3 regions of the Streptomyces sp. NPDC040405 genome follow, and region 1 is predicted to be linked to each of the others. Evidence: riboswitches for the same ligand, from Rfam matches in the RefSeq annotation. Region 1 holds a riboswitch; each other region holds the start of a gene.
What was found. A riboswitch is a leader RNA that binds a small molecule or an ion and turns the genes downstream of it on or off. The one in region 1 is predicted to bind cyclic di-AMP.
Positions count from the first base shown of each region.

Region 2: another riboswitch for cyclic di-AMP. It lies ahead of ACZ59A_RS22945 (C40 family peptidase); the one in region 1 lies ahead of ACZ59A_RS23910 (transglycosylase family protein).
Region 3: another riboswitch for cyclic di-AMP. It lies ahead of ACZ59A_RS18240 (M23 family metallopeptidase); the one in region 1 lies ahead of ACZ59A_RS23910 (transglycosylase family protein).

Region 1 covers NZ_JBVIVI010000005.1:570,122-579,533, reverse strand. Annotated here, with positions in the region: gene eno (phosphopyruvate hydratase) at 1-1,072, opposite strand, end outside; gene ACZ59A_RS23910 (transglycosylase family protein) at 1,192-1,866, opposite strand; cyclic di-AMP (ydaO/yuaA leader) riboswitch at 1,873-2,039, opposite strand; gene ACZ59A_RS23905 (transglycosylase family protein) at 2,294-3,259, opposite strand; gene ACZ59A_RS23900 (cytochrome P450 family protein) at 3,374-4,654, opposite strand; gene ACZ59A_RS23895 (ATP-binding protein) at 5,246-6,355, shown strand; gene ACZ59A_RS23890 (roadblock/LC7 domain-containing protein) at 6,352-6,750, shown strand; gene ACZ59A_RS23885 (DUF742 domain-containing protein) at 6,747-7,118, shown strand; gene ACZ59A_RS23880 (GTP-binding protein) at 7,093-7,683, shown strand; gene ACZ59A_RS23875 (cytochrome P450) at 7,694-9,028, shown strand; gene ACZ59A_RS23870 (tryptophanase) at 9,282-9,412, shown strand, end outside.
Region 2 covers NZ_JBVIVI010000005.1:368,804-378,215, forward strand. Annotated here, with positions in the region: gene ACZ59A_RS22930 (C40 family peptidase) at 1-1,035, opposite strand, end outside; gene ACZ59A_RS22935 (hypothetical protein) at 1,265-1,618, shown strand; gene ACZ59A_RS22940 (L,D-transpeptidase family protein) at 1,772-2,488, shown strand; gene ACZ59A_RS22945 (C40 family peptidase) at 2,553-3,737, opposite strand; cyclic di-AMP (ydaO/yuaA leader) riboswitch at 3,746-3,979, opposite strand; gene pcrA (DNA helicase PcrA) at 4,148-6,685, shown strand; gene ACZ59A_RS22955 (M23 family metallopeptidase) at 6,718-8,436, opposite strand; gene ACZ59A_RS22960 (esterase/lipase family protein) at 8,621-9,412, opposite strand, start outside.
Region 3 covers NZ_JBVIVI010000004.1:98,919-108,330, reverse strand. Annotated here, with positions in the region: gene ACZ59A_RS18265 (alkaline phosphatase family protein) at 1-1,044, opposite strand, end outside; gene ACZ59A_RS18260 (DUF5998 family protein) at 1,044-1,640, opposite strand; gene ACZ59A_RS18255 (bifunctional acetate--CoA ligase family protein/GNAT family N-acetyltransferase) at 1,703-4,597, opposite strand; gene ACZ59A_RS18250 (HPr family phosphocarrier protein) at 4,797-5,078, shown strand; gene ACZ59A_RS18245 (GntR family transcriptional regulator) at 5,193-5,972, opposite strand; gene ACZ59A_RS18240 (M23 family metallopeptidase) at 6,175-6,969, opposite strand; cyclic di-AMP (ydaO/yuaA leader) riboswitch at 6,984-7,145, opposite strand; gene ACZ59A_RS18235 (M16 family metallopeptidase) at 7,415-8,800, opposite strand; gene ACZ59A_RS18230 (M16 family metallopeptidase) at 8,821-9,412, opposite strand, start outside.

The sequences.
Region 1 (9,412 bases):
TGAAGCCGTTGCGCTGGGCCAGCTCGACGGCGTCGAGGGTCTCGGTCAGCGAGCCGATCTGGTTGACCTTGACCAGCAGGGCGTTCGCGGTGTCGTTCTCGATGCCGCGGGCCAGCCGCTCGGGGTTGGTGACGAACAGGTCGTCGCCGACCAGCTGGACCTTGTCACCGAGCTGGTCGGTGATCGTCTTCCAGCCGTCCCAGTCCTCCTCGTTCAGCGGGTCCTCGATGGAGACCAGCGGGTACGCGTCGACCAGCTCGGCGTAGTACGCGGTCATCTCGGACGCGGTGCGGTCCTTGCCCTCGAACTGGTAGACGCCGTCCTTGTAGAACTCGGTGGCGGCGACGTCGAGCGCGAGCGCGATGTCCTGGCCGGGCTGGTAACCGGCCTTCTTGATGGCCTCGACGATCAGGTCGAGGGCGTCCCGGTTGGAGTCGAGGTTCGGCGCGAAGCCGCCCTCGTCGCCGAGACCGGTGGACAGGCCGCGCTCCTTCAGCACCGCCTTGAGGGTGTGGTAGACCTCGGCACCCCAGCGCAGGGCCTCCGAGAAGGACTCGGCGCCAACCGGCGCGATCATGAACTCCTGGATGTCCACATTGGAATCGGCGTGCGAGCCGCCGTTCAGGATGTTCATCATCGGGACCGGCAGCAGGTGCGCGTTCGGGCCGCCGAGGTAGCGGAAGAGGGGCAGGTCGGACGCCTCGGAAGCGGCGTGCGCGACGGCGAGGGAGACGCCGAGGATGGCGTTGGCGCCGAGCGAGGACTTGTCCGGAGTGGCATCCAGGTCGAACATCGCCTGGTCGATCAGGCGCTGCTCGGTGGCGTCATATCCGACCAGCTCGGGGCCGATCTGCTCGATGACGGCGAGGACGGCCTTCTCCACGCCCTTGCCGCCATAGCGGTTCTTGTCGCCGTCACGGAGTTCGAGGGCCTCGAAGGCGCCGGTGGAGGCGCCGGACGGGACAGCGGCACGGCCGGTGCTGCCGTCGTCGAGGCCGACCTCGACCTCGACCGTGGGGTTGCCTCGCGAGTCGAGGATCTCGCGAGCTACGACGACGTCGATGGACGGCACGAGGATCTCCTTCGTATGGGTCTTCGGTAGCAGCATGAGCCTAACCGCACCGAAGCCCCGGCGGGGTGCACCGTGGGGGCGGCGCACCCGGCCGGGGCTCGTCAACGGGGTGGGACGGCTCAGCTCAGGTGGAGCTGCTGGCCGGGGAAGATCAGGTCGGCCTTCTGGATGACGTTCTTGTTCAGCTCGAACAGCTTCTTCCAGCCGCCCTTGACGTCCTCCGTCTTGGCGATCTTGCCAAGGGTGTCACCGGACTTGACCTTGTACTCGCCGTCGCCCTTCTTGATCGGGCCGCGGGTCTCGGCGCGCGCGGCGTGCTCGGGCGCGCTGCGCGGCGCGGCCTTCGGCTTGGCGGAGGGGGCCGGCTGCGAGGAGTCGGGCTGGCTCTGCGACGGGGTGGACGGCGCGGGGGCGGCGGGGGCGCCACCGGAGGTCAGACCCTTGCCGCAGACCGGCCAGGCGCCCTTGCCCTGGCTGGCGAGGACCTTCTCGGCGACCTGGATCTGCTGGGCCTTGCCCGCCTTGTCGGCGGTGGGAGCGAACGCGGTACCGCCGTAGGCGGCCCAGGTGGAGGAGGAGAACTGCAGGCCGCCGTAGTACCCGTTGCCGGTGTTGATCGACCAATTGCCACCGGCCTCGCACTGCGCGACCTGGTCCCACTGGGAGCTGGTCGCGGCAGAGGCGGACGTCGCACCGATGAGCGGGGTGGCCACGGCGGCTCCGGCGAGACCGGCGAGCGCGGCGATACGGGTGGCCTTGGAAGGACGACGGTGCTTGCCCTGAGCGTTGGACATGTTCGTTCGTTTCCTCACCGACGCCTACGAGGTGAGCTGTCGGGTTCGGGCGTGAGTTGCCCGGCCGGATGCGGAGTACGCACCCGGCTTCACCCCTAGCCGTTCGGCCGATTCCGCTGGCCTCCCGGCACTTACCTTGGGTCCCCCGCTCCTGCCTTCGGCGCTGGCGCGTCGGTACCGGACGACCGCCGGCAGGACTCGGCGTGACGGTCGACGGTGCTCGCGGTGGCGAGCGGAAAGACGTTAAACACACGTGCGGGAAACGTTCAAACACCCTTATCCCAGCGAAGAGGGACGTTATCGATCTCACTCGGCGCACATCGGCGCAGGTGGGGCCGGGTGCGGAGAGACCGGACACGAGGGACGGCCCGGGAAATGTGACGAGAGGTATGTCTCACCGGTTTCAGATCGGGCAAATCCCCCCGAACTACCGGCCCCTGATGGTGAGGTCAAGCCGCTGACCAGGGAGAATGAGATCCGGGTCGGTTCCGATGAGGTTCTCGTTGGACACGTAGAGCCGACGCCAGTCGCCGCCCAATTCCTGCGTTTCGGCGATTGCTGAAAGATTGTCACCCGGACGCACCGTGTAGCCGCCATCCGTGGGGTTTTCGGCGCGGTCGGCTCCGCCACGCGAGGCATGGCCGCTCGGCCGCTCCCCCGGGTCCGATTCGCCCCGATGTTTACCGGATTCACCCCGGTGCTCACCGGAGCGGTCTCCGGAGGCACCTCCCGTGGAGGTGGGCGTCGGCGAGGGGTCGGACGTGCTGGAGGTGGGCGACGGGGAGGGCGTGGCGTCGGGTGCGTCCGAGGGGTCGGGAGTGCCGGAGGGGGTGGGGGTGTTCGATTCCTCCGGCGTCTTGTCGGCCGGGGCGCCGTCCCGTTCGCCGGAGTCCCGGTCCGAGTCACCGCCCGAGTCCCGGCCCGAGTCACCGTCCGAGCCGTCGCCCGAGTCGCCGTGCTGCGGGGCCTGCTGGGAGGGGCGCGCCGTGCTGCCCGGGTTCACGTCCGGGGCATCGCCGTCGGCGGTGAGCCCGGCGTTCAGCGCGCAGCTGGGCCAGGCGTCCGGGCCGCGGTCGCCGAGTATCGACTCGGCGACGGCTATCTGCTGGGAGCGGCTGGCGAGGTCGGGGCGCGGGGCGTAGCCCGTGCCGCCGTACTTCTTCCACATGTCGAGGGTCAACTGCAGACCGCCGTAGAAGCCGTTGCCCTCGTTGGCGCTCCACATCCCCGCGCTCTCGCACTCGGCGACCCGGTCCCATGTGCCCGCGGGGGCGGCCTGGGCGCCGGTCGCCCCGAAGAGCGGGATGGCGATGCTCGCACCGGTCACCCCCGCCGCGACGACGATGGCGGGAGCCTGGCGAGGGCGGCGGTGGCGTCCGTTTCCGGAAAGCATGCGAAATCGCCTCTCGTGTGGGGGCTCGGTTGTCGGTTGAACATAGCGAGGTCACACGATCATCACAAGCCGGTGTATCCCAGGTCACGCCGTGGTCATGCGCCTGACCGAACGTCACTTTCCCCAGGTCACCGGGAGGGTGCGCAGCCCGCGCATGATGAGCCCGCCGCGCCAGCGCAACTCCTCCGGCTCCACCGCCAGCTGGAGGTCGGGGAGTCGGCGCAGCAGGGTGGCGAGCGCGGTCTGCGCCTCCAGGCGGGCCAGCGGGGCGCCCAGACAGTAGTGGATGCCGTGGCCGTAGCCGAGGTGCTGGTTGTCGGTGCGGGAGAGGTCGAGGACGTCGGGGTGGGCGAAGCGCTCGGGGTCGCGGTCGGCGGCGGCGAGCACCACGAGCACCGGTTCCCCCTCGGCGATGTGCTGGCCGCCGATCGTGACCGGCTCGGTGGCGAACCGCCAGGTGGCCATCTCCACCGGGCCGTCGTAGCGCAGCAGTTCCTCGATGCCGGTGGCGAGCAGTTCCTCGTCCCCTTCTTCCGCCTCTTCCAGATGCCGCTGGAGCCGGGCGCGCTGCTCGGGGTTGCGCAGCAGGGCGTAGAGGCCGTTGCCGATCAGATTGACGGTGGTCTCGAAACCCGCGAAGAGAAGGATGAAGGCCATCGCCGCGGCCTCGTTCTCGGTGAGGTGGTCCCCGTGGTCGCTGGCCCGGATGAGATCGGAGATCAGGTCGTCGCCGAGCGCGGCGCGCTTGCGGTGGATCAACTCGGCCAGATACGCGCGGATCCGCTTCACCGCGCGGGCCACTCCGCCGCGCGGGCCCCCGCCGTGCCGGATCATCGTCGCGGCCCAGTCCCGGAAGTCGTCCTGGTCCTCCCGCGGGACGCCGAGCAGATCGCAGATCGCATAGATAGGGAGAGGAAAGGCGAACTCATGGATGAGGTCCGCCTCTCCCCGGTCCGCGAAGGCGTCGATGAGGGCGTCGGTCAGCTCGCGCACCCGCGGGGCGAACGCGGCGACGCGGCGCGGGGTGAACGCCTTGGACACCAGCCGCCGCAGCCGGGTGTGGTCCGGGGGATCGATATTGAGCAGATGTGTCATCAGATCCGCGCGCTGTTCGCCCGGGATGCCCACTTTGCCTCGGGCGTGAGCGGACTCACTGTGCCGCTGGGGGTTCTTCGACAGCCGGGCGTCGGCGAGCGCCTGCCGGGCGTCGGCGTAGCGGGTCACCAGCCAGGCTTCGACCCCGCTGGGGAGCGTGGTCCGATGCACCGGGGCATGCTCGCGTAGCCAGGCGTACGCGGGGTAGGGATCGGTGGCGAACTCCCAGGTGAACAGGGTGGGAGCGGGGGCAGGGCAAGGCTGATCGGACACGCTCCGACGATACCGGCCGCGGTCCATGGATTCCGATACGCCACTTATCGGAAGTAAATCCATAACGCGCAAGTAAAGCCAATTAATGTCGAAGCAATTCGACGACCATCTCCACACACTCTCCACGACGCACTCACAGCACGCGGCGAATGCCCGATATCTGATGGCTGGGGCCACTGCCCGGAGCGGCCCGGCGCGGGCGCGCGGCAGACCTGCCGAACATGCGCTGACGTCGGCCAATGCGGCAGAATAAGAGGGTGGCTGAAACAGTGTCAGGTGGTTGAATGGGCCTCCGGCACATGCACGGGGCCTCCTGCCCCTGGTGATACGATCACCGCGCTTGCCAGGCGAGCCAAGGGCCCGTAAGACACCCGGCGATCCGGTAAATCAGCCGAGAGGGTTACCACTCTGAGGAGCACTATGCCGCCAGTTGGGCATATGGAGCCGTGCCGGCGCACCCCTGCCTGTGCGCTGCCCGCGGCAGGGCGAGTGCGGTGCGCCCCGTCCCCTCGGGCGCCGTACGAACGCTGACTTACCGCCGCCTCTCCATATCACCCGGATTCTTATCGAGCAATAACCCTTCAGTCCCTGGCGGTCTAGTCGTTTAAAGAGAGTCTTATGACGCATTACATACAGGATCCTGCGCTCTGGGCCCTGATCGCTGGCACGCCTCTCGCCGCAACCGCCATTATTCGCGGGCGAAAAGCGAGAGCAAAGCTCAGTACCGAGAAGGCGGAACTTCACAACCGCGCCGCCGACCTCGAAAACAACTACGCGGCGGCGGTCCAGGACGCGCAGATACGGTCCGAGGAAGCCACCAAGAGCGCACTGAAGTCCGCCATGCGGACGCTTCAGGGTCTGGCCAACGAGCAGCAGTTGGCGATCTCGAAGCTGCAGGACCGTTACGGCGAGCACCACATCCTCCAGGACCTCCTGGAGATCGACCACATGAACTCGCAGTTCGGCCGCCGTGCGCAGTCGATCGCCGTTCTGTGTGACGGCTGGCTGGGCCGTCAGCGGGCCGTCGCCTCCGTCTATGACGTGGTACGCAGCGCCAAGGGCCGCATACGCCACTACACGCGCGTCGAGATCCGTTCCCAGAGCAACTTCGCCCTGGTCAGCCGGGCCGTCGAACCGGTCGCGCTGGCGCTCGCCGAGCTGCTGGACAACGCGACCAGCTACTCCGCCCCCGACTCGCCGATCGACATCACCATCCGCACCGTCCCCAAGGGCGTCTGCATCATCATCGACGACGCCGGCGTCGGTATGAACGAGGAAGAGAAGAACCGGGCCGACGAACTGCTCTCCGCCCAGCGCGCGGCGGGCGTCACGGGCCTGGGCAATCCTCCGCAGTTCGGCTTCGCGGTGATCGGCGTGCTCGCCTCCCGCTACGGCTTCACCGTCTCCGTCGATTCGGCCTCTCCTTACGGTGGCGTGCGCGCGGTGGTGCTTCTTCCCGAGGACCTCCTGACCAACATGCCCGAGCCGGAAGAACAGCCCGCACCCCGTACGTCCCCGGCGGCAGCCCCCGAAGAGAGTGATTCCACCGCGGGTGGGCTGCCCAAACGTCGTCGCAAGGGGTCGATTTCGATCGTGCCGCACTCGGATGCGGCGAACGCTCCCGCCCGGACGAGCGAGGAAACCGCCTCGATCATGGGCGCCTTCCAGCGCGGCACACAGTCCGGTCGCTCCGCAAACCCGAACAGGGAAGGGCATGATCCTCAGTGAACAACGACCTGTCATGGATGCTTGACAGCGCCCTTGAAGTACCCGGCGCGCGTCACGCGATCCTGGTTTCCGCCGACGGTCTGCTGATGGCCCGATCTCAAGAGGTCAGGAAGGACGAGGCCGACACCGTCGCCGCCGCGATGAGCGGCATCCAGTCGCTGAGCCGCACCATGGCCGGCTTCTGCGGCGGCCCCCATATGAACTGGCGTCAGACCCTGGTGGAGTTCGACGGCGGCTGGGTCTTCCTGATCTCGGCCGGCGAGGGCGCGTACCTGGCGGTCTCCTCCGCGCCCGATGTCGACATGGCCGACATCACCTTCCGCATGCAGCAGCTCGTCGGTCAGCTCGGCAAGGCGCTGACCACACCGCCCCGCGAATCGGGCGTTCAGGCATGACTGCCCCGGAGGAGCAGGAGCCCGAAACCGCCGGATTAGTGCGACCGTACGTCATCACCAACGGCCGCGGGCGCCCGGACACCGATCAGTTCAACCTGATCACCTTGGTCACCGCCTCCGAACAGAGACGTTCGCCGACGCTCGACCCGGAGAAGCGGAGCCTGCTGGACCTGTGTTCAGGGGGCTATCTCTCGGTTGCCGAGATCGCGGGCCATATGGGGCTGCCGATCGGCATCGTCAAGGTCCTGCTGTCCGACCTGTCGTCGGACGGCTATCTCGTCACGCGTGCCCCCGCGCCCCCCGCCCAGCTCGTCGACGTTTCACTCCTTCAGGAGGTACTGGATGGTCTCCAGGCCCGCTTCGGATGAGGACGTCTATCTGGACGACGCGGTGCAGATCGCGGCCAAGATCCTGGTCGTGGGGCACTTCGCGGTCGGAAAGACGACGTTCATCGGCACCATGTCCGAAATCCCGCCGCTGCGCACCGAGGAACGGATGACGCAGGCCGGTGCGCACGTCGACGATCTGATGGGCACCCGGGGCAAGACCACGACCACGGTGGCCATGGACTTCGGCCGCCTCACCCTCAGCGAGCGGCTTGTCCTCTATCTCTTCGGCACACCCGGACAAGAGCGCTTCGTCCAGGTGTGGGAGGACATGACGCGGGGTGCCCTCGGGGCGCTGATCCTCGTCGATCCGGAACGCCTCCAGGAATCCTTCCCCGTGATCGACCTGGTCGAACAGTACGGACTTCCCTACGCGATTTCCGTCAACCACTTCGACGGCACCCCGGTGCGCCCCGATCACGAACTGCGCGAGGCGTTGGATCTGTTGCCTGAGACACCCATCGTCACCTGTGACGCGCGTGACGAGAAGTCATCGGCCAATGCACTGATGGAACTTGTCCGCTACCTACAGGCACGTACCCGCTAGGAGCACAACTATGGATACACAATCGGACTTCCCGGCTCCGCCGCCGGGTTGCCCTGCGCATGGGCGGGTACCCCTGCACGGGCCCGAGTTCCAGGCCCATCCGGAGGCGTACTACGCCTGGATGCGCCGGTTCGGGGCCACCGCTCCGGTGGAATTGGCGCCCGACGTCGAGGCCACCCTCGTCACGGATTACTCGGCCGCGCTCCAGCTGCTGCAGAACTCGGACACGTTCCGCAAGGACTCACGCCGCTGGCGTGATCTGAACGAGGGCAAGATCAGCCACAGCAGCCCGGTGCTGCCCCTGCTCGCGTACCGTCCGAACTGCATGTTCACCGACGGTGCCGATCACATGCGGCTGCGTCAGGCGGTCACCGACAGCCTGGCCAAGGTGGACACCCACCAGCTGAGCAGGCAGGTCGACGGGATCTCCCGTTACCTCATCGAGCAGTTCAGCTCGCGCGGTTCGGCCGATCTGCTGAACGACTACGCCAAGCTGCTGCCGCTCTTCGTGTTCAGCGAGCTGTTCGGCTGCCCTGCGGAAATCGGTGACCGGGTCATCTTCGGCATCTCCGGTATTTTCGACGGCGTCAACGCCGAAAAGGCGAACGAGGTGCTGACCCAGAGCGTCGGCGAGCTGGTCGCGCTGAAGCGTACCCAGCCCGGGAACGACGTCACCTCCTGGCTTATGCAGCACCCGGCGCAGCTGTCCGACGAGGAAATGGCGCATCAGCTGGTATTGCTGCTGGGATCCGGTGCGGAACCGCTGCGGAATCTCATCGCCAATTGCCTCCACCTGCTGCTCACCGACGACCGGTATTCGGGCGGCGGACTGCTGGTCGAGGACGCCATCGACGATGTGCTGTGGAACAGCCCGCCCATGGCGAATTACTCGCCGCATTACCCGGTATCCGATGTTGAATTCGCCGGAACCAAGCTGAGGGCGGGCGATCTCGTCCTGGTCAGCTACGCCGCGGCCAACTCGGATCCGGCGCTCGCCGCCTCCCGCGAGCGCCAGAGCAAGCGCGCCCACCTGGCCTGGAGCGCCGGTCCGCACGCCTGCCCGGCGAAGGATCCGGCGCAGCTCATCACGGTGTCGGCCATCGAGAACCTGCTCAACCAGCTGCCCGACGTGGAGCTGGCGGTGCCCAGCGAAAGCCTGACCTGGCGCCCCGGCCCATTCAATCGTGGACTGGCCGCACTGCCCGCCCGTTTCACTCCGATACGGACGGATAAACAGCCTTCTCAGCAGCAACAGCCTGTTACGCCAGTGGATCGTGGCCAACAGAGCACCAAGCGGGAAAAGGGCGGCTTGTGGAGTTCGTTCCTCGCTTGGTGGAGAGTGTGATCCACGCAACACCCCCCACATTTCTCGTACCGCATGGTTAATCAATGGATCGGGTAGGCCGTATCGCGAAAATTTTGTTGGCAGAGTTATAAAAAGGAGCCGTCGTGGAGCCTATTGCCGACGACGCCGCGGTCGATCAACGTTCTGTGGATTCAATCGAAAATATATTCGATTGCCGTAGTGCGACACCACACTACGTTTTGGCGCCTCCCCCACTTCGATTGCTTCACTCCTCCGCTCCCCGGGGGGTTCGGTGAAGCTTTTCCGCTTCGGGAGAAGGAAACGTGCGGGTGCGGGCGAGACCCGTACGCACCCCACCCGGCTCGGCGACCTCGTCACCGGCCAGCTCACCCGGCTGGGCGGTGTGGCGGGACTGAGCGAAGC
Region 2 (9,412 bases), 200 kb from region 1:
CATCTGGTCGATCGGGGCCACCCGGACCGGGGCGCCGGGGCGCGGGGCGTGGATCATGAGGCCATTGCCGATGTAGAGGCCGACATGGCTGACGCCGGAGTAGAAGAAGACCAGGTCACCGGGGGCCAGTTCGCCGCGCGAGATGCGGCGGCCCGCGTTGATCTGGGTGTAGGTGGTACGCGGCAGGGACACCCCGGCGGCGCGCCAGGCGGCCTGGGTCAGCCCCGAGCAGTCGTAGCCGTACGGCCCGGTCGCGCCCCAGACGTACGGCTTGCCGATCGCCCCGTGCGCGAAGGAGATGGCGCGGGCCGCCCGGCCACCCATCCCGGCGGGGGCGGGGGAGTGGTGCCGGGGCTTTGCCGCGGTGTGGGCGTCCTGGGCGGCGCGGAGGCGGTCGCGCTGCTCGCGGGTCAGCTTGGCCAGCAGCGCGTCGGCCGCGGCCAGCTTCTCCTGGATCGCGTGCTTGTGGCGGGCCGTGGCCGCCTGGGCGGCGCGCAGCGTACGGAGCCGGTCGGCGGCCTCGCCCCGGACCCGGCGCAGCGACCGCTCCTCGCGGGTGATGCTCGCGATGGTCACCGCCTGGCGGTCGCCCGCGCGGTCGGCGAGCGAGGCGCGCTGGAGGTACTGGCCGGGGGAGGCGGAGAGGGCCAGCTGAAGGGTGGGGGCGACGGTGCCGGAACGGTACTGGGCGGTGGCGAAGGCGCCGAGGGCGTTGCGCGCGGTGTTGAGGCGGGCGGTGCGGCGGCCCGCCTCGTCGCGTAACCGGTGGAGCGACCGCTGCGCCCGCTCGGCCGCGGCCCGGGCGCCGTCGTACTTCTCGGTGGCCTCCTCCGCCTCCCGCTGATACGCGTCGACCTTCGCCTTCACCTGGGCGGACGTCAGTCGGGGCTCGGCGTGCCCGATGCCCGGGAGGGCGGCCGCGGAGGCGGCGCCCGCGAGGGCGAGGGTCACGGCGGTGCGGACGGTGGTGCCGGTGAGCGACGGGCGGTGCCGCTGCTTCGGCTTCGTGGGGGGCTGCGGCGCCACTGCGGCGATACACCTTTCGTGCGGGGACAGGGGTGTGCTTCCTGGAGGGGAAACTAGGCCGGTCCGCGGCACGGTGTGCTGACATGAACGGAGGTGGACGGATTCGTCCTCACGGTGCCGTCTGCTGATCACGGGGATGGCGTGGGGAGGGCGGGATCGGGGCGGCTGTGACCGATGTGCCGATCGGGGTGCACCCGGGTGACTGGCGGTGATATGAGCGGCGCTAGTCTCCGATGCCATGGACGTACTCATCAATGTGTTCGTCGGCCTGCACATCGTCGGCATCGCCGCGCTGCTGGGGGGCTTCCTCTCCCAGCTCACGGCGGTACGCGGGGGCGGCGCGCGGATGACTCCGGGGATGCTGCACGGCGCCCTGACCATGCTGGTCACGGGTGCCGTACTGGTCGGGCTGAACCAGGCGGACGATCAGACCGTCAACACGGTCAAGATCGGCATCAAGCTGGCGCTGCTGATCGTGATCCTGGGCCTGGTGTATGTGAAGCGGGACGAGGAGAAGGTGGAGCCCGCGGTGTTCGGCGCGGTCGGCGCGCTGACGACGGTGAACATCTTCATCGCCGTCCTCTGGACCTGATTCTCCTGACTCCCCTGACCTGCTCCGCCCCCTTCCGGTGGGCCAACCCGGGGGCGCGAAGGGGCGGAATGGGGGAAATCGCACCTGTAAGCGCAACCCGACGCACCCTTCGACTGTCTTACCCGTCAAGGGCAAGCCCGGAGGGAGCGCGCAATGGGGGCAGAGCGAAGATTCGCGGCATGGCGGCGCCGCACGGCGGTCGCGTTGGGCATGGCGGGCATGGTGGTGCCGCTGACCGTCGCACTCGGTGCGGCACCGGCGCAGGCGGCGACGTCGTGTACGGCGACCACCGGTCCGTATCAGAAGCAGGTCGAGAAGTTCCTCGGCCGTCCCGTCGACGGCCGGCAGTCCTCGGGGGACTGCCGCGCGACGCGGAGTTTCCAGATCAACCACGGCATCAGCCCGACCATCGGCTACGCGGGCCCCGTCACCTGGGGCGTCATGAAGCTGATCAACGCGCAGCGGGCGGCGGGGCACAACCCCAACGCGGCGCGTAAGTGCCCCACCAACAAGGGCCGCATCGCCTGCGTCGACCTCACCCGGCAGCTCAGCTGGGTGCAGGACGGTTCGCGGCTGGTGTTCGGTCCGGTGCCGGTGCGTTCCGGGCGGGACAAGTACGAGACCCGCACCGGGCTGAAAAAGATCTACTGGCGGGACAAGAACCACTGGTCGACGATCTACGACGTGGCCATGCCCTACAGCCAGTTCTTCGACGGCGGCCAGGCGTTCCACTCCATCGCGGGCAGCGTATGGTCGCCGCCCGGCTCCCACGGCTGCGTCAACATGCGGTCCGGTGACGCGAAGAAGTACTGGAGCCTGTTGCGGAACGGCGACGACGTGTACGTGTACGGGCGTAAGCCGGGCACGTGATCCGGCTGGTGTGAGCAGCGGCTGCCCGCCGGCATGGACGGGCAGCCGCATCGCTCCGTGGCGGCTACGCGGGCCGCACGCTTCCGTAGATCGGCATCTCGGTGATCGGTGCCTTCTTCACCACATCGCCCGGCTTCGGCGCGTGGATCATCATCCCGTCGCCGATGTAGAGCCCGACGTGGCTGATGTCGTCGTAGAAGAAGACGAGGTCACCGGGTTTGAGGTCGGAGGTCGAGACGCGCGTACCGGCCTTCACTTGGTCCCACGTGGTGCGCGGCAGCGAGACACCGGCGGCCTTCCAGGCGGCCTGGGTGAGCCCTGAGCAGTCATAGGAGTTGGGGCCGGTCGCGCCCCAGACGTACGGCTTGCCGAGCTGGGACTCCGCGAAGTCGATCGCCTTGGCCGCCTTGGTGCCGCTCGTGGAGGTGGACGAGCCGGTGCCGGTGCTGGAACCGGAACCGGAAGAGGAACCGCCGCTCGACTGCTGCTCCTGCGCCTGCTCCTTCTGCTTGGCCGCGGCCTCCCGCTGCTTCTCGGCCAGTTCGGCCGCCTTGCGCCGCGCCTCCTCGGCCTTCTTCTTCTCGATCGCCGCCAGTCGCGCCTTCTCCTTGGCGGTCAGATTCGCCAGCAGTCGGCGGGCCTGCGCGAGCTTGTCCTGGACGGACTTCTTCTTGGTCTTCAGCTCTCGCTGGGTCTCGTTCAGCGACTCCAGGCTCCTGGCGGCCTCGCCGCGCTCCTTGGCGGCCTTCGCCGCCTGCGTCTGGAAGTCGTCGACGGCCTTCTTCTGCGACCCGGCCATCCGGTTCATCAGATGGGACTGGTCGAACAGGTCCTGCGGGTCGTTGGAGAACAGCAGGCTCGCGGCGCTCGAGGTCACCCCGCCGTTGCGGTACTGGGCCGCGGCGTAGGTGCCGAGCGTGCGGCGGGCCTCGTTGAGCTTCTCCGTGTTCTCGGCGACGTCGTCCAGCAGCCGGTTGACCTTGGTGCGCTGCTTCTCGGAGCGCTCCTTGGCGGCGTTGTAGTGCTGGGTGGCGGATTCCGCCTGGTGGTAGAGGGTGTCCACCTTCTCCTTGACCGCCTCGATCGACTGCGTCGTGCCGGGCTTCGGATCGCCCGGGGCGGCGTTCGCGGTCTGGGAAAGGAGGGTGACGGAGGCGAGGGCGGCGGTGGTGAACCCGACGGCCGTACGGCGCCCGGTGGAGGACGCGGCGGTGGGTATTCGGGTCCGCGGCTTGCGGTGCGACGCCAAGGGAGGCGACTCCTTCCGTGGACCGCCTACCGGGTTAGCTGTCGGGTTCGGGCGGTACGGAAGGTTGCCCTACGGCCGTGCGCGGGCGGGACGCCACGTCGTACCTGCCGTACGTGTCGTATCGCAGCTCGGGCCGATTCACCCCGGGGTTGATTGGGCCCCTCCTCCCCGAAGGGGGTCAGGAGGGCGGGTCCCCGGCTCCGGGCGCCTTGCGACGTGGCCGGACTCGGCGGAGGCTGCCCGGGCCGACGCGGTTCGCCGACGGGTGCACGGGCTGCCTGAGGGAGGACGGTAGCCAACTCGTGGTGCTCCTGTGAAGGCTGGTGGTCGTTTTGCCCGAAACCGTTTCGTGACATCCATGTGCGGTCCATGCGTAGGCTGTCGGTAGGGCCGCCTAAACTCGGTGAGCGATGAGCAGCCTCTTTGACGACAGCTTCCTGGCGAATCTCGGGCCTCCGGGCGAGGAGCCCCCGCCGCCCGAGGATTCCGCACACCCGGGCCCCGCCGACGCCGAGGAGGTGCCGCACCACCTCTTCACGGGCGCGTTCGACGCGCCGGTGCCGAGCGGCCCCAGAGAGGCGTACTACCGGGACGGCGCGCCCCGCCCCGCCCTCGACCCGGCGGCGCTGCTGGAGGGGCTGAACGAGCAGCAGCGGGCCGCCGTGGAGCACACGGGCTCGCCGCTGCTGATCGTCGCGGGGGCCGGGTCCGGCAAGACCCGGGTGCTCACCCACCGCATCGCGTATCTGCTCGGCGCCCGCCATGTGCACCCCGGCCAGATCCTCGCCATCACCTTCACCAACAAGGCGGCGGGCGAGATGAAGGAGCGGGTCGAGGAGCTGGTCGGGCCACGGGCGAACGCCATGTGGGTATTGACCTTCCACAGCGCCTGCATCCGCATCCTGCGCCGCGAGTCGAAGAAGCTGGGCTTCACCTCATCGTTCTCGATCTACGACGCCGCCGACTCGAAGCGGCTGATGGCGCTGGTGTGCCGGGATCTCGATCTCGACCCGAAGAAGTTCCCGCCGAAGTCGTTCAGCGCCAAGATCTCCAACCTGAAGAACGAGCTGATCGACGAGGAGACCTTCGCCGGTCAGGCGGCGGACGGTTTCGAGAAGACGCTCGCCGAGGCGTACGTGATGTATCAGTCGAGGCTGCGCGAGGCCAACGCCTTCGACTTCGACGACATCATCATGACCACGGTCAATCTGCTCCAGGCGTTCCCGGACGTCGCCGAGCACTACCGCCGCCGCTTCCGGCACGTCCTGGTCGACGAGTACCAGGACACCAACCACGCTCAGTACACGCTGGTGCGCGAGCTGGTGGGCACGGGCAAGGACACGGGCGCGGGCAAGGACACAGGTACGGACACGGGCCCGGACGCGGCCGGGGAGGAGCCCGGGGAGCTGTGCGTCGTGGGCGACGCCGACCAGTCGATCTACGCGTTCCGGGGCGCCACGATCCGTAACATCCTCCAGTTCGAGGAGGACTATCCGGACGCGCGGACGATCATGCTGGAGCAGAACTACCGCTCCACGCAGACCATCCTGAGCGCGGCCAACGCCGTCATCGAGCGCAACGAGAACCGCCGCCCGAAGAACCTGTGGACCGAGGCGGGCACCGGCGCCACCATCACCGGGTACGTCGCGGACACCGAGCACGACGAGGCCCAGTTCGTCGCCGACGAGATCGACCGGCTGACGGACGCGGGGGACGCCCGCGCCGGGGACGTCGCGGTCTTCTACCGCACCAACGCCCAGTCCCGTGTCTTCGAGGAAATCTTCATCCGGGTCGGGCTGCCGTACAAGGTCGTCGGCGGGGTCCGCTTCTACGAGCGCAAGGAGGTCCGCGACGTCCTCGCGTATCTGCGCGTGCTGGCCAACCCCGAGGACGCCGTACCGCTGCGCCGCATCATGAACGTGCCCAAGCGCGGCATCGGCGACCGCGCCGAGGCGATGATCGACGCCCTCGCGTCGCGCGAGAAGATCACCTTCCCGCAGGCGCTGCGCCGCGTCGACGAGGCGTACGGCATGGCGGCCCGCTCGGCGAACGCGGTCAAGCGGTTCAACACCCTCATGGAGGAGCTGCGGACCGTCGTGGAGTCGGGCGCGGGCCCGGCGACCGTCCTGGAAGCCGTGCTGGAGCGCACCGGCTATCTGGCGGAGCTGCAGGCGTCCACCGATCCGCAGGACGAGACCCGCATCGAGAACCTCCAGGAGCTGGCCTCCGTGGCGCTGGAGTTCGAGCAGGACCGGGGCGAGGAGAACCCCGGCACGCTCGCGGACTTCCTGGAGCAGGTCGCGCTCGTCGCCGACTCCGACCAGATTCCCGACGAGGACGAGGAGGGCGCGGGGGTCATCACCCTGATGACGCTCCACACGGCCAAGGGGCTGGAGTTCCCGGTCGTCTTCCTCAGCGGCATGGAGGACGGGGTCTTCCCGCACATGCGCGCGCTCGGCCAGACCAAGGAGCTGGAGGAGGAGCGGCGGTTGGCGTACGTCGGGATCACGCGCGCCCGCGAGCGGCTGTATCTGTCGCGGTCGACCATGCGCAGCGCCTGGGGCCAGCCCGCGTACAACCCGCCGTCCCGCTTCCTGGAAGAGATCCCCGACCAGTACGTGCAGTGGCGGCGTACCGGTCCCGCGACCCCGTCGGCGTCGATGGGCGCCATGACGTCGGGCAGCGGGTCGGGGCTGTCGTCCGGGTTCTCGTCGTCGCGCTCGCGGTCCGGGTCCGGGTCCGGTGCGAGTGGTTTCGCGACGCGGCGGGCGAAGGACCGCCCGGTGGTCTCCCTGGCCATCGGGGACCGGGTGACGCACGACTCGTTCGGGCTCGGCACCGTGGTGGCGGTGAAGGGCACCGGGGACAACGCGGAGGCGACGATCGACTTCGGCGGCGAGAAGCCGAAGCGGCTGCTGCTGCGGTACGCGCCGGTCGAAAAGCTCTGAGCTGGTGTAGGAGCCGGTGTAGGGGGGGGCGGTCAGTTGGGGTCGAGGCCGTGGCTCTGCAGCCACGGCTGCGGGTCCACTGCCGCCCCGCCGCCCGGGTGCACCTCGAAGTGCAGGTGCGGGCCGGTGGAGTTGCCGGAATTCCCCGAGTAGGCCATGACATCCCCGGCCTTGACCGTCCCGGAGCGGATCTTGGTGCTGCTGAGGTGGCAGTACCAGGTCTCCGTACCGTCGGGAGCGGTCAATATGACCATGTTGCCGTAGGCGTCGTTCCACTGGGTCCGCACGGTGCCGTCGGTAGCCGCCATGACGGGCGTGCCCTGGCTGACCGGGAAGTCGATTCCGGTGTGCAGGGACATCCAGTTGATGCCCGCCTGGCCGAAGCCCGCGCTCAGCCCGTGCTGCTTGACCGGCAGCGAGAACTTCGGCCGCATGGCCTCCTTGCGCGCCGCCTCCGCGGCCTTGCGCTTCTTCTCGGCGGCCTGACGCGCCTTGAGGTCGATCCGCTCCTGGGTACGGCTGGCGCGCTCCCGGAAGTCGTTGACGCCGTCGTCGACTCCGGCGAGCCGGGTGTCCATCTCGCTGTTGGCGACGGATGCCTTGACGGGCTGCACGTCGGGGGCCGCCTGCGTCGTCGATTCGTCCTTCTTGTCGCTGGACATGCCGCTCACGGAAGCGGCGGCCACGGCGGTGACGCCGAGCGCGCAGACGGACGGGACGGCGACGGTGAGGAGGGCGGAGCGCTTGGGGCGGGAGGGCGCGGAGCGGCGGCGGGCGCGGCTGCCGGAGCGGGGGGTGGTGGCGGCGGTGGCGGGGGCGGACGGCGGCGTGATGTCGGCGACGGGATCGGGGGCGGGTTCCGGCTCGGCCACGGCTTCGAAGACCGCGGTCTGCTCGAAGGGCGCCGTCCCGTCGTCGTACTGGGGCTCGTCGTACGGCTGCCCGTCGTATTGCTGCCCGTCGTACTGCGGTTCCTCGTACTGCGGTTCCTCGTACTGGGGCTCGTCGAGGGTGGCGTAGGCCGAGGTGTCCCAGAACTGGGTCTGCCCGGTGTCGACGCCGGAGGTGTCGTACGCGGCGTGCTGGCTGATGACCTCGTACTGCCCCGAGATGTCGTACGCGCCCGTGTCGTACTGCCCGGTGGTGTCGTACGCGCCTGTGTCGTAGTGGCCGGTATCGACCTGTCCGGTATCGAACTGCCCCGAATCGACCTGACCCGTGTCGTACTGGCCGGACTCGTACTGTCCCGTGTCGAACTGGCCCGTGCCGGTGTCGTACTGCCCGGTGCCGGTGTCGTACGCGCCCGTGTCCCACTGCTGGGAGTGGGCCTCCTGCGGGGAGTGCGCCTCCCAGGCACCGGCGTCCCAGTGGCCGCCGGTGTCGTCCTGCTGCTGGGTGGGTACATCGGTGGGCAGTTGATAGCCGGAGGCGGCCCACATCGCGGTGGTGTCGTAGGCGCCGGTGTCGTACGAGGTGCCGTCGCCGCCCCACTGGGACGCGTCGTACTGACCGCTGTGCCCGCCGTCGGGGTTGCCCTGGCCGTCCCCGTAGCTGCCCGGGAGGGAGCCGAAGAGAGGGTCGGCCTCACCGTATGCGGCCCCGAGGTTGTCGAAGCTGCCGGTGGAGTAGCCGTCGTACCCGGCATAACCGTGCGCTGTGTCCTGGTGCTGGCCGTAAGCCTCGTCATAGGAATACGAGGCGTCGGGAGCGGGGACGGTCGGGGTTGCCCCCAACGGGTGACGGTCGTTCACCACCAACTTCTCTTTCGCCTCGGCTGCAGGAGAATTAGCGGCGACTGTACCCGGCGGTACGCGGGAGCGACAATCTTCAGCAAGTTTTGGGCATCACGGGAAAGGGCATTTGGACCTCTTTCGGTTGACTGTGCGCCCACTCTTGGCCCGACGTTCGACGGCTGTTCGGCAATTTTCGGCCGTATCAGGCGACCGAGAACGTGCCCGAAGTGTCCATCTGGGCCGCATTGGCGGCGTCCAGCGCCTCCCGGATCCCGGCGGCGACGGCCGGGTGGACCGGTAGAGCGAGATGTCCCACACCGCTGACCCGGATGTTGCGAAAGATCAGATCCGGATGGTCTATGCGGGCGACTTCCGCCGGGATCATCAACTGATCCACATCACTCCAGAAAGAAACGAAACGCGTACGGCATTCGGGGGCAGGTTGCCTCAACTCCGTTATCACCTCGGAGTCCGGGCACATCTGACGCACGAGCGGATGTGCGGACAACAAGGGCGCAATGCGGGTGCCGGAGTGCGGAGTACCCAGCGTGACCAGGGAGTGCACCCGCGCGTCGCCGCCCAGCCGCTGGACGTAGTAGCGCGCGATCAGCCCGCCGAGGCTGTGGCCCACGATGTCCACCTGGCTGTGGCCGGTGCGGGCTTGGATGTCCTCGATGTGGCGGGCCAGCAGCGCGGCGGCGGTGCGGAGGTCGCAGGTCAGGGGGGAGTAGTTGAGGGCCTCGACATGCTGTCGGCCGTGGCGGAGGAGGGAACGGCGCAGCAGGACGAAGACGGAGCGGTTGTCGATGAAGCCGTGGAGGAGGACCACCGGGCGCTGCCCTTGGAGGTCGGGCGGGGGTGTGGCGGGCGGACGCTCCTGGCGGAGGCCGGTGGGGTAGAGGAGAAGATGCCCGGCGAGGATGGCCAGATCAACCGCAAGGGCCCGAATCCTTCGCTGCCCGCCTTGCCTGTTCTGCCCGCCCTGCCTGTTCTG
Region 3 (9,412 bases), on a different contig from region 1:
CGGCCCGAACCAGCCCGCCTCGATGGCCTCGTCACGGCTGGCCACCCACATCCGCTCCCCCACCACCTCGCGCCATACGGCGAGCACGTCACCGGCCGCGCCGGGGACCGCGTACAGATGGCGGGCACGGCCCTCGCCGCCGAGCAGCGCGACGCCCGCCCGCAGCTCCCAGTCCGTGTCGAAGTCGAGGCGCGAGTCCGGGTCGAAGGGGACGTCGATCATGCCGTGGTCGGCGGTGACGTAGAGCGCGGCGCGGGGCGGGAGTTGTTCGGCAAGCCGCCGGGCGAGCCCGTCGACGTAGCGGAGTTGGTCACGCCACTCTTCGGAGTCGACGCCGAAACGATGACCCTTGCCATCCACTTCGCTGTAGTACGTGTAGACGAGCGAGCGGTCCGCGGCGCCCAGCTGCTCGGCCGCGAGGTCCATCCGCTCCTCGCCGGAGAGCCTGCCGTGGAAGGTGCCGCCGCTCAGCGCGATCTTGGTGAGCGGGGTCTCCGCGAAGGTCGGCGCGGAGACCTGGCAGGTGTGCACGCCCGCGGCGTCGGCCAGCTGGAAGACCGTGGGATACGGCTGCCAGGCATGCGGATCCGTCCAGGGCTGCCAGCGCAGCTGGTTCATCAGCTGGCCGGTGGCGGGGTCGGCCACCGTATAGCCCGGCAGCCCGTGGGCGCCGGGCGGCAGGCCCGTGCCCACGGAGGCGAGCGAGGTCGCGGTGGTGGAGGGGAAGCCCGCGGTGAGCGGGGCGCCGGTGCCGCCGAGCGAGCTGGACAGCAGCGAGGTCAGAAAGGGCGCTTCGGCGGGGTGGTCGCGCAGCAGCTCCCAGCCCAGGCCGTCGACCAGAAAGACGCAGGCCCGGTCGGCCGGGGCGAGGGGAAGCCCGGACGTCAGCCCGGGAACCTGCTGGCCGGCGGCGATGGCGGGCAGCAGATCGGCGAGCGAACCGGTGCCGTAGCGCGGCACCGGAGCGGTGCGGGGGTCGAGCGGGACCGGCTCGGGCCAGGCGGAGTCGGCGGCGGTGGTCGGGCCGGTGGCGGAGCCGGGCATCAGCGGCCGGACTCCGGGGTGGCCGCGGTGGCCTCGGAGAGCGCCTGGGCGAAGGCGAGGGTCTGGCGGACGGTGTCGGGGCCGTCGCCCGCCTCGCTGACCCGCAGGCTCAGGTCGTCGGCGGTGGACGAGCCGGTGTAGCCGTGGTCGGCCTCGCAGTTGGGGTCGCCGCAGGCGGCGGGCTCCAGGTCGAGGCGGTTGACGGCGCCCCAGCCGATGGTCAGCACGACCTCGCGGGGCAGCGTGCCCGGGGTGTACGACTCGGGGTTGGCGACGACCCGGCTGAGCACGACCGACGAGATCCGGTGGAGCTTCACGGACTCGGTGGAGGTGGTCGCGTACGGCGACGGGGAGGTGCCGTCCGCCGCCTGCTCGTCGGTGTGGCTGACGATGAAGCGGTTTTCCGTGAGGACGAGGACCGTGACATGGCGGCGGACCTCGTTGGCGTCGAACGTGGTCTCCTGATGGACCAGGTACGACACGATGGGCTCGCCGCCCACGGCGGCCTCCACCGCCTCGGCCACGAGTGCCGGGTAATAGCCGCTGCGCTCGATCGCCGCGCGCAGCCCCTGGGTCGTCGTACCGGTCTTCGCCATGTGCACCATCCTACGGGGCGGCGCCGACACCGGCTCCCATGCCCGCCCGCGGTCCGGAGCCGTCAGTAGGCGGGCAGATGCCGGGGGCCGAGGTCGGTGCGCACGGGCGGCGGCGCCAGCCGCGCGGACGCGCCGAGCACGGAGAGGCCGCGCTGCGCGACGACCACCGGCTCCAGGTCGACGGCGACCACCTCGGGATGGTCGTCCACCAGCCGCGACACCCTCAGCAGCAGCTCTTCGAGGGCCGCGGTGTCCACCGGCTTGGAACCCCGCCAGCCGAAGAGGAGCGGAGCGGTCCGGATGGACCGGATCAGCTCGGCCGCGTCCCGGTCGGTGGCGGGGACCAGGCGGTGGGCGGTGTCGCCCAGCAGCTCGGACGGGGCTCCGGCGAGCCCGAAGGAGAGCACGGCTCCGGCGCCGGGGTCTATCGCGGCCCGTACGACGGTGTCGACGCCGCGCGGCGCCATCCGCTGCACGACCAGGCCCAGCTCCTCGGCCGGGCCGAGATCGGCGGTCAGTTCGGCGTAGGCGCGGCGCAGTTCCGTCTCGCCGCCGAGGCCGAGCCGCACCCCGCCCAGGTCGGTGCGGTGGCGCAGGTGCGGGGCGGTGGGCTTCAGCGCGACCGGATAGCCGAGCCGCCCGGCGGCCCGTACGGCGGTGTCGGGGTCGGGCCCGGGCAGCGCGGGCAGCACGCTGACTCCGTAGCGGGCCAGCAGGCGCTGGGTGTCGGCGGCGGACAGCTCGAAGCCGGACTCGCCGGGCCCGTCCGGCGGCGCGATGCCCTGGTGCGGGGCCCTCTCGGACGGGGCCAGCAGCACCGCGATGTCGGCGGCGGCCCCGGCCTCGTCGATGTCGTCGTGCTCGGGCACCCGGCCCGGCTCCCCGGATTCCCGCCGCCAGCGCGCGTACCGCACGGCCTCGGCGAGCGCCCGCACCGCACGCTCGGCGGCCGGATAGGCGGGGATCCGGCGGGCCTCGGCCGGTGGTTCGGCGCCCGGCACAGAGGCCGGGTCGCCCACACCCGCGAGCGCCTCCGCGAGGCCGGGGATCTCCAGGTGGACCACCACCACCGGCTTGGCCGCGCCGCGCCCGGGCGCCTCGGCGGCCGCCGTACGGACGGCCGCCGCCAGGGCCGCCGCGCGGGCGTCGCCGACGGAGGGGATGGCGGTGACGACGACGGCGTCGCACCCGTCGTCGCCGAGCGCCCCGGTCAGGGCGCGGTGGAAGTCCTCGGGGGCGGCGGCCGTGGTCAGGTCGCGGGGCACCAGCGGGCGCAGTCCTTCGGTGAGGCAGGCGTCGTAGGTGAGCAGGCCGAGGGATTCGGAGTTGCCGAGGATGGCGACGCGCGGCCCGTCCGGGAGCGGCTGGGAGGCGAGCAGGACCCCGGTGTCGGCGAGCTGGGTGACGGTGTCCACGCGCAGGACGCCCGCCTGTCGCAACAGGTCGGAGACGGTGGCATCGGGGATGCGGGTGGTGGGCACGGCGTGCCCGGTGGGGGCGCTGCCGCTGTGCCGGGCGCCCTTGACCACCACGACGGGCTTGACGGCGGCGGTGCGCCGGGCGAGCCGGGTGAACTTGCGGGGGTTGCCGATGGATTCGAGGTACATGAGGGCGACATCGGTCCGCGGGTCCTCGTACCAGTACTGGAGGAGGTCGTTGCCGGAGACGTCGGCGCGGTTTCCGGTGGAGACAAACGTAGAGATGCCCGCGAGGCCCGCGAGACCGGCGAGCCCCGCCATCCCCTCGGTACCGGTGGGCCGGGTGAGCCCCGCGCCGCGCCGGTGCAGCCCGGACAGCAGGGCGATGCCGATCGCGCCGGACTGGGTGAACAGCCCGATGCGGCCGGGGACCGGCAGCCGGGGGGAGAGGGAGGCGTTCAGCCGCACGCCGTCGGCGGTGTTGATGATGCCGAAGGCATTGGGGCCGATGACCCGCATGCCGTAGCTGCGGGCCTGGCGGACCAGCTCGCGCTGGCGGTCGCGGCCCTCGGGACCGCTCTCGGCGTACCCGGCGGAGAGGACGACGAGCCCCTGGACGCCGTGTTCGCCGCACTCGGCGACGACGGCGGGCACCTGCGCGGCGGGCACGGCGACGACGGCCAGGTCGACCGGTCCGTCGACCTCGCGCAGCGAGCGGTGGGCCGGGACGCCGTCGGGCTCCAGGCGCGTCCAGTCCGCGGGGAAGGCGTGGTTGACGGCGTGGACCCGCCCGGTGAAGCCGCCGTCGAGGAGGTTGCGCAGCGCGGTGCGACCGACCCCGCCGGGGGCCCGGCCGGTGCCGATGACGGCGACGGAGCCGGGGGTGAGCAGCCGCTGCACGGAGCGGGCCTCGGCGCGCTGCTCACGGGCGCGCATGACGGCCAGGGAGGCGTCGGTGGGTTCGAGGTCGAATTCGAGGCGGACGACGCCGTCGTCGAAGCTGCGCTTCTGGGTGTATCCGGCGTCCGTGAACACCTTGATCATCTTGGTGTTGGCGGGCAGCACCTCGGCGGCGAAGCGGCGGATGCCGCGCTCGCGGGCGACGGCGGCGATGTGTTCGAGGAGGGCGGAGGCCACGCCGCGGCCCTGGTGGGCGTCCTGGACCAGGAAGGCGACCTCGGCCTCGTCGGCGGCGCCGCGCTCCGCGGAGGACGACGGGAGTTGGGCGGGCAGCCCGTCCTCGTCGATGCGGTCGTAGCGGACGGTGGCGATGAATTCGCCCCCGACGGTCGCCGCGAGGCCGACCCGGTCGACGTAGTCGTGGTGCGTGAAGCGGCGGACGTCGCGGTCGGAGAGCCGGGGGTAGGGCGCGAAGAAGCGGTAGTACTTCGACTCGTCCGAGACGTGTTCGTAGAAGTTGACCAGGCGCTGTGCGTCATCGGGCGTGATGGGCCGGATCTGCGCGGTACCACCGTCCCTGAGCACCACGTCGGCCTCCCAGTGAGTGGGATACGCGTGATGATCCGACGGGCTCGGCATGGGGACAGGGTACGGGCTGAAGTCCGGGACGGAGAGGTCCGCATGGCGGACACCCTTGCGTGAACGGGGTGTGTCGAGGGAAAGTCCGTAACGGACCTGTTCGGACATGACCGGACCCACTCGGGCCCGACCCGGGCGAGACCGGACACCGTATGATCTGGTCTAGACAACAGCACCCGCAGATCTGAAGGGCAACACCATGGCTGAGCGCCGCGTCAACATCGGCTGGGCCGAGGGCCTGCACGCCCGCCCGGCGTCGATCTTCGTCCGTGCGGCGACCGCCGCAGGCGTCCCCATCACGATCGCCAAGGCGGGCGGCACCCCGGTCAACGCCGCTTCCATGCTCGCCGTGCTCGGCCTGGGCGCTCAGGGTGGCGACGAGGTCGTGCTCGCCTCCGAAGCCGACGACGCGGAGGTCGCGCTCGACCGGCTCGCGAAGCTGGTGGCCGAGGGTCTCGAGGAGCTTCCGGAGACCGTCTGATTCCGTCCGAATCGCATTTCGGCGCGGCGGGGCCGCGGTGAACCATTACGGATCACCGCGGCCCCGTTGTTTTTCCGCATCTGGAATTCCATTGAGCCGCATACCGGGAAGCTGTTAATTCTGCCCGCTCGCCGTGTTTACGGAATGTTTCGAAGTTCTCACCTGGGGCGCATTTCGCAATCGGTATTCGGCCAGCGAACGTTCGGTGTGAGCGCCGGCGAGCGTGCGCGCCCGGTCGGCGTCACCGCGCGCGACGGCGTCCACGATCGCCCCGTGCTCCGCCCAGGACTCGACGGCGCGCACCGACGGGTCCGCGCACCCGGCCGGGCCCGGTGCGCCCGGTGAGCCCGGTACCGACTGCGCCGCCTGCCGGGCCGGATCCACCGCGTACACCCACGCCGTCTTGCGCCGCAGCTGCACCAGCAGGCCCGCCAGGCTCGGGCTGCCGGACGCCTGGGCGAGCGTCTCGTGGAACCAGTCGCCCAGCGAGCGCAGCTCGCCCAGCCGCCCGCACTGCGCCCGCTCCTGGCCGAGCCGGACCAGACCCCGCAGCACCTTCAGATGCCCCTCGGTGCGGCGCTGGGCGGCCCTGGCGGCACCCAGCGGCTCCAGCAGGGCCCGGATGTCCAGGAGGTCGGCCGCCTCTTTCTCGGACGGCTGCGCGACGCACGCGCCCGCATGCCGCCGGGTCGTGACGAAGCCCTCGGACTCCAGGGTGCGCAGCGCCTCGCGTACGGGCACCCGGGAGACCCCGTAGCGCCGGGCGAGCAGTTCCTCGGCCAGCCGGCTGCCGGGTGGACAGACACCGGAGATGATGTCGTCACGGATCGCCGTGCACACCGCATGCGCCGAAATCCGGCGACCGCCCTGGAGTGCGGCCGTATCCCCGTTCACTTCCGGTCCCGCATTGTCGAACCTCCGCCTCAACCCCGCGAAACGCATCCGATTGGCGCGCGTTCAGCGACTCTATTCGAAGCCGCCGGGATTTCCGATGGGCGACGGGAATTCGGGGATATTTTTTGGTCACAGCGGAGCGGGTACGCCGAAGGCCCCGTCCGGAGCGGACGGGGCCTTTCGACAGGAGGGGCGGCGCGGGTCAGACGTTGACGCCGTGCGAGCGCAGGTACGACAGCGGGTCGATGTCCGAGCCGTACTCCGCGGTGGTGCGGGCCTCGAAGTGCAGGTGCGGGCCGGTGACGTTGCCGGTGGCGCCGGACAGGCCGATCTGCTGGCCGGGGGTGACCTTCTGCCCGACCGAGACGCCGATCGAGGAGAGGTGGCCGTACTGGGTGTAGGTGCCGTCGTTCATCTTGATGACGACGTTGTTGCCGTAGGCGCCGCCCCAGCCCGCTTCGACGACCTCGCCGGAGCCCACGGAGTGCACCGAAGTGCCCGTGGAGGCCTGGAAGTCGATCCCGGTGTGGCTGCCGGAGGACCACAGTCCGCTGGACGCCTCGTAGCCGGTGGAGACGCTGGAGCCGCTGATGGGCGACTCGAACGTGTTGAGGCGCTTGCGCTCCTCCTCACGTGCGGCGCGCTCCTTGGCCTCGCGCTCCGCCTTGGCCTTCTTCGCGGCCGCCTCGGCCTTGCGTGCGGCCTCCTGGCGGGCCACGGCCTCGGCCTTCGCCTTGGCGGCGGCGGCCTCCGCGGCGGCCTCCTGGGACTGGGCCTGCGCGTCGATCCGGTCGGAGAGACCGTCGCCCATCACCATCGCCTGGCGGAGACCGGTGTCCTGGGGAGACGGCGTCTCGCCGGTCGCGGCGAGGGCGGGGCCGGCGATGCCGGCGACGACGCCCGAGGCGACCGTGGTGATGCCCGCGATGTTCGCTCCGGTGCGGACAGCGGCTTGGCTGGGACGTCGGTGCTTCCCGGCGGCACGGGTGAACGCCATGGTGTGGCGCACTCCTTTCCTTCCTTCTCGCCTACCGGGTTAGCTGACGGGTTCGGAGCAGGAAGGTCTCCTACGGGCCCCTCCCCCGGCCGGGGAAGGCGTCCGATTCACCCCAGGGACGTTTGGGTCCCCGGCTCCCCTGGCACTCGCACCATGGGACTCGGCGATGACTGTCCGTGCCGCGGATGCGGCGGGTATCCGGCGAACAGCCGCACTGACGCTAGACGGGCCGTGTTTCGATCACCAAACGGTTACGGGTTTTTGTTGTTCTCGCCACAAACCAAACAGCCCTCAAATCGGGCATATGGGAGGACCCTGGCGTCTCATGCGACGCCAGGGTCCTTGTAGTGATAGTGCGTTGGGTCGGCCCCGGGGACATAACGGGCCCGACGGGCCTCGGTTCATCGGGCCGTGGTTCGCCGGCCGCGGTTCACCGGGCCGCGGTTCAGCCGGTGATGACGCGCACCTCTCCGATGCCGAGCGCCTTGACCGGCTCCTCGATCTTCGAGGCGTCACCCACCAGTACGGTCACCAGCCGGTCGGCCGGGAAGGCGCTCACGACCGCCGCGGTCGCCTCCACCGTGCCCGCCTCGGCGAGCCTGGCGTACAGCTGCGCCTGGAAGTCGTCCGGCAGGTGCTGCTCGACCTGGTCGGCGAGCGTGCCCGCGACGGCGGCCGCCGTCTCGTACTTGAGCGGGGCGACACCGACGAGGTTCTGCACGGCGACATCGCGCTCGGCGTCCGTCAGCCCCTCCTCCTTCAGCGTCCGCAGCACCGTCCACAGGTCCTCCAGCGCCGGGCCGGTGACCTCGGTGGCCACCGAACCGCTGATCGCCAGCAGCGAGGCGCCCGCCGAGCCGCCACCGGCCGGTGAGGGCGGCGTCGAGCGCAGCACCTGGCCGAAGGAGCGCACCCCGTAGGTGTAGCCCTTCTCCTCGCGCAGCACCCGGTCCAGCCGGGAGGTGAGGGTGCCGCCCAGGCAGTAGGTGCCCAGCACCTGCGCGGGCCAGACGCGGTCGTGCCGGTCGGCGCCGATACGCCCGATGAGCAGCTGGGTCTGGACCGCGCCGGGCCGGTCGACGATGACCACACGGCCGGTGTCGTCGGCGATGACCGGCGGGACCGAGCCCTGCGGGGCCGGGCCGCCGGTCCAGGCGCCGAGGGTGTCGGCGAGCGCCTGGTCGAGGTCGACACCGGTCAGGTCGCCGACGACGACCGCGGTCGCGGTGGACGGCCGGATGTGCGCCTCGTAGAAGGCCCGCACCGCGGCGGCGTCGATGCCCTCGATGGTCTCCTCGGTGCCCTGGCGCGGCCGGGACATCCGCGACTCGGTCGGGAACAGCTCCTTGGCCAGGGCCATGGAGGCGCGGCGGGCCGGGTTGGCCAGCTCGTGCGGGATCTCGTCCAGCCGGTTGCGCACCAGCCGCTCGACCTCGCCGTCGGGGAAGGCGGGGGCGCGCAGGGCGTCGGCGAGCAGGCCGAGCGCCTTGGGCAGCCGGGAGACCGGCACCTCCAGCGAGACCCGGAGGCCGGGGTGGTCCGCGTGCGCGTCCAGGGTGGCGCCGCAGCGCTCCAGCTCGGCGGCGAACTCCTCGGCGGTGTGCTTGTCGGTGCCCTCGGACAGGGCGCGCGCCATGATCGTGGCGACGCCCTCCAGCCCGGTCGGCTCGGTGTCCAGCGGGGCGTCGAGGTTGATCTCCACGGCGACGACCTGCTGGCCGGGGCGGTGGCAGCGCAGCACGGTGAGCCCGTTGGACAGCTCACCGCGCTCCGGCGCCGGGAAGGCCCACGGCCTGGGGGCGCCGCCCTGCGGCTGAGGGTGGAAGGTCATGGTGGCGGTGACGGCGTCGCTCACTGGGCCGCCTCCCCTTCTGCGTCGGTGTCGGCGGCGTCGGTGGACCGGTCTGCCCCGTCCACGTCCTCGGTGCCCTGGACGGGCTCGTAGACCAGCACGGCGCGGTTGTCGGGGCGCAGCCGCGCCGCGGCCACGGCCCGCACCTCCTCCGCGGTGATGTCCAGCACCCGCTGCACGGCGGTCAGGGCCAGCTGCGGGTCGCCGAACAGCACGGAGAACCGGCACAGCTCGTCGGCGCGGCCGCCGACGGTGGCCAGCCGGTCCAGCCACTCGCGCTCGATCTGCGCCTGGGCGCGCTCCATCTCCTGCGGCGTCGGGCCCTCCTCGGCGAAGCGGGCCAGCTCCTCGTCGACGGCGGTCTCGATGCCGGGCACCTCGACCCCGCCGGAGGTCTTCACGTCCAGCCAGCCCAGCGACGGCGCGCCCGCCAGCCGCAGCAGGCCGAACCCGGCGGCGACGGCCGTACGGTCGCGGCGCACCAGGCGGTTGTGCAGCCGGGAGGACTCACCGCCGCCGAGGACGGTCAGCGCCAGGTCGGCGGCGTCGGCCTCGCGGGTGCCGTCGTGCGGCAGCCGGTAGGCGGCCATC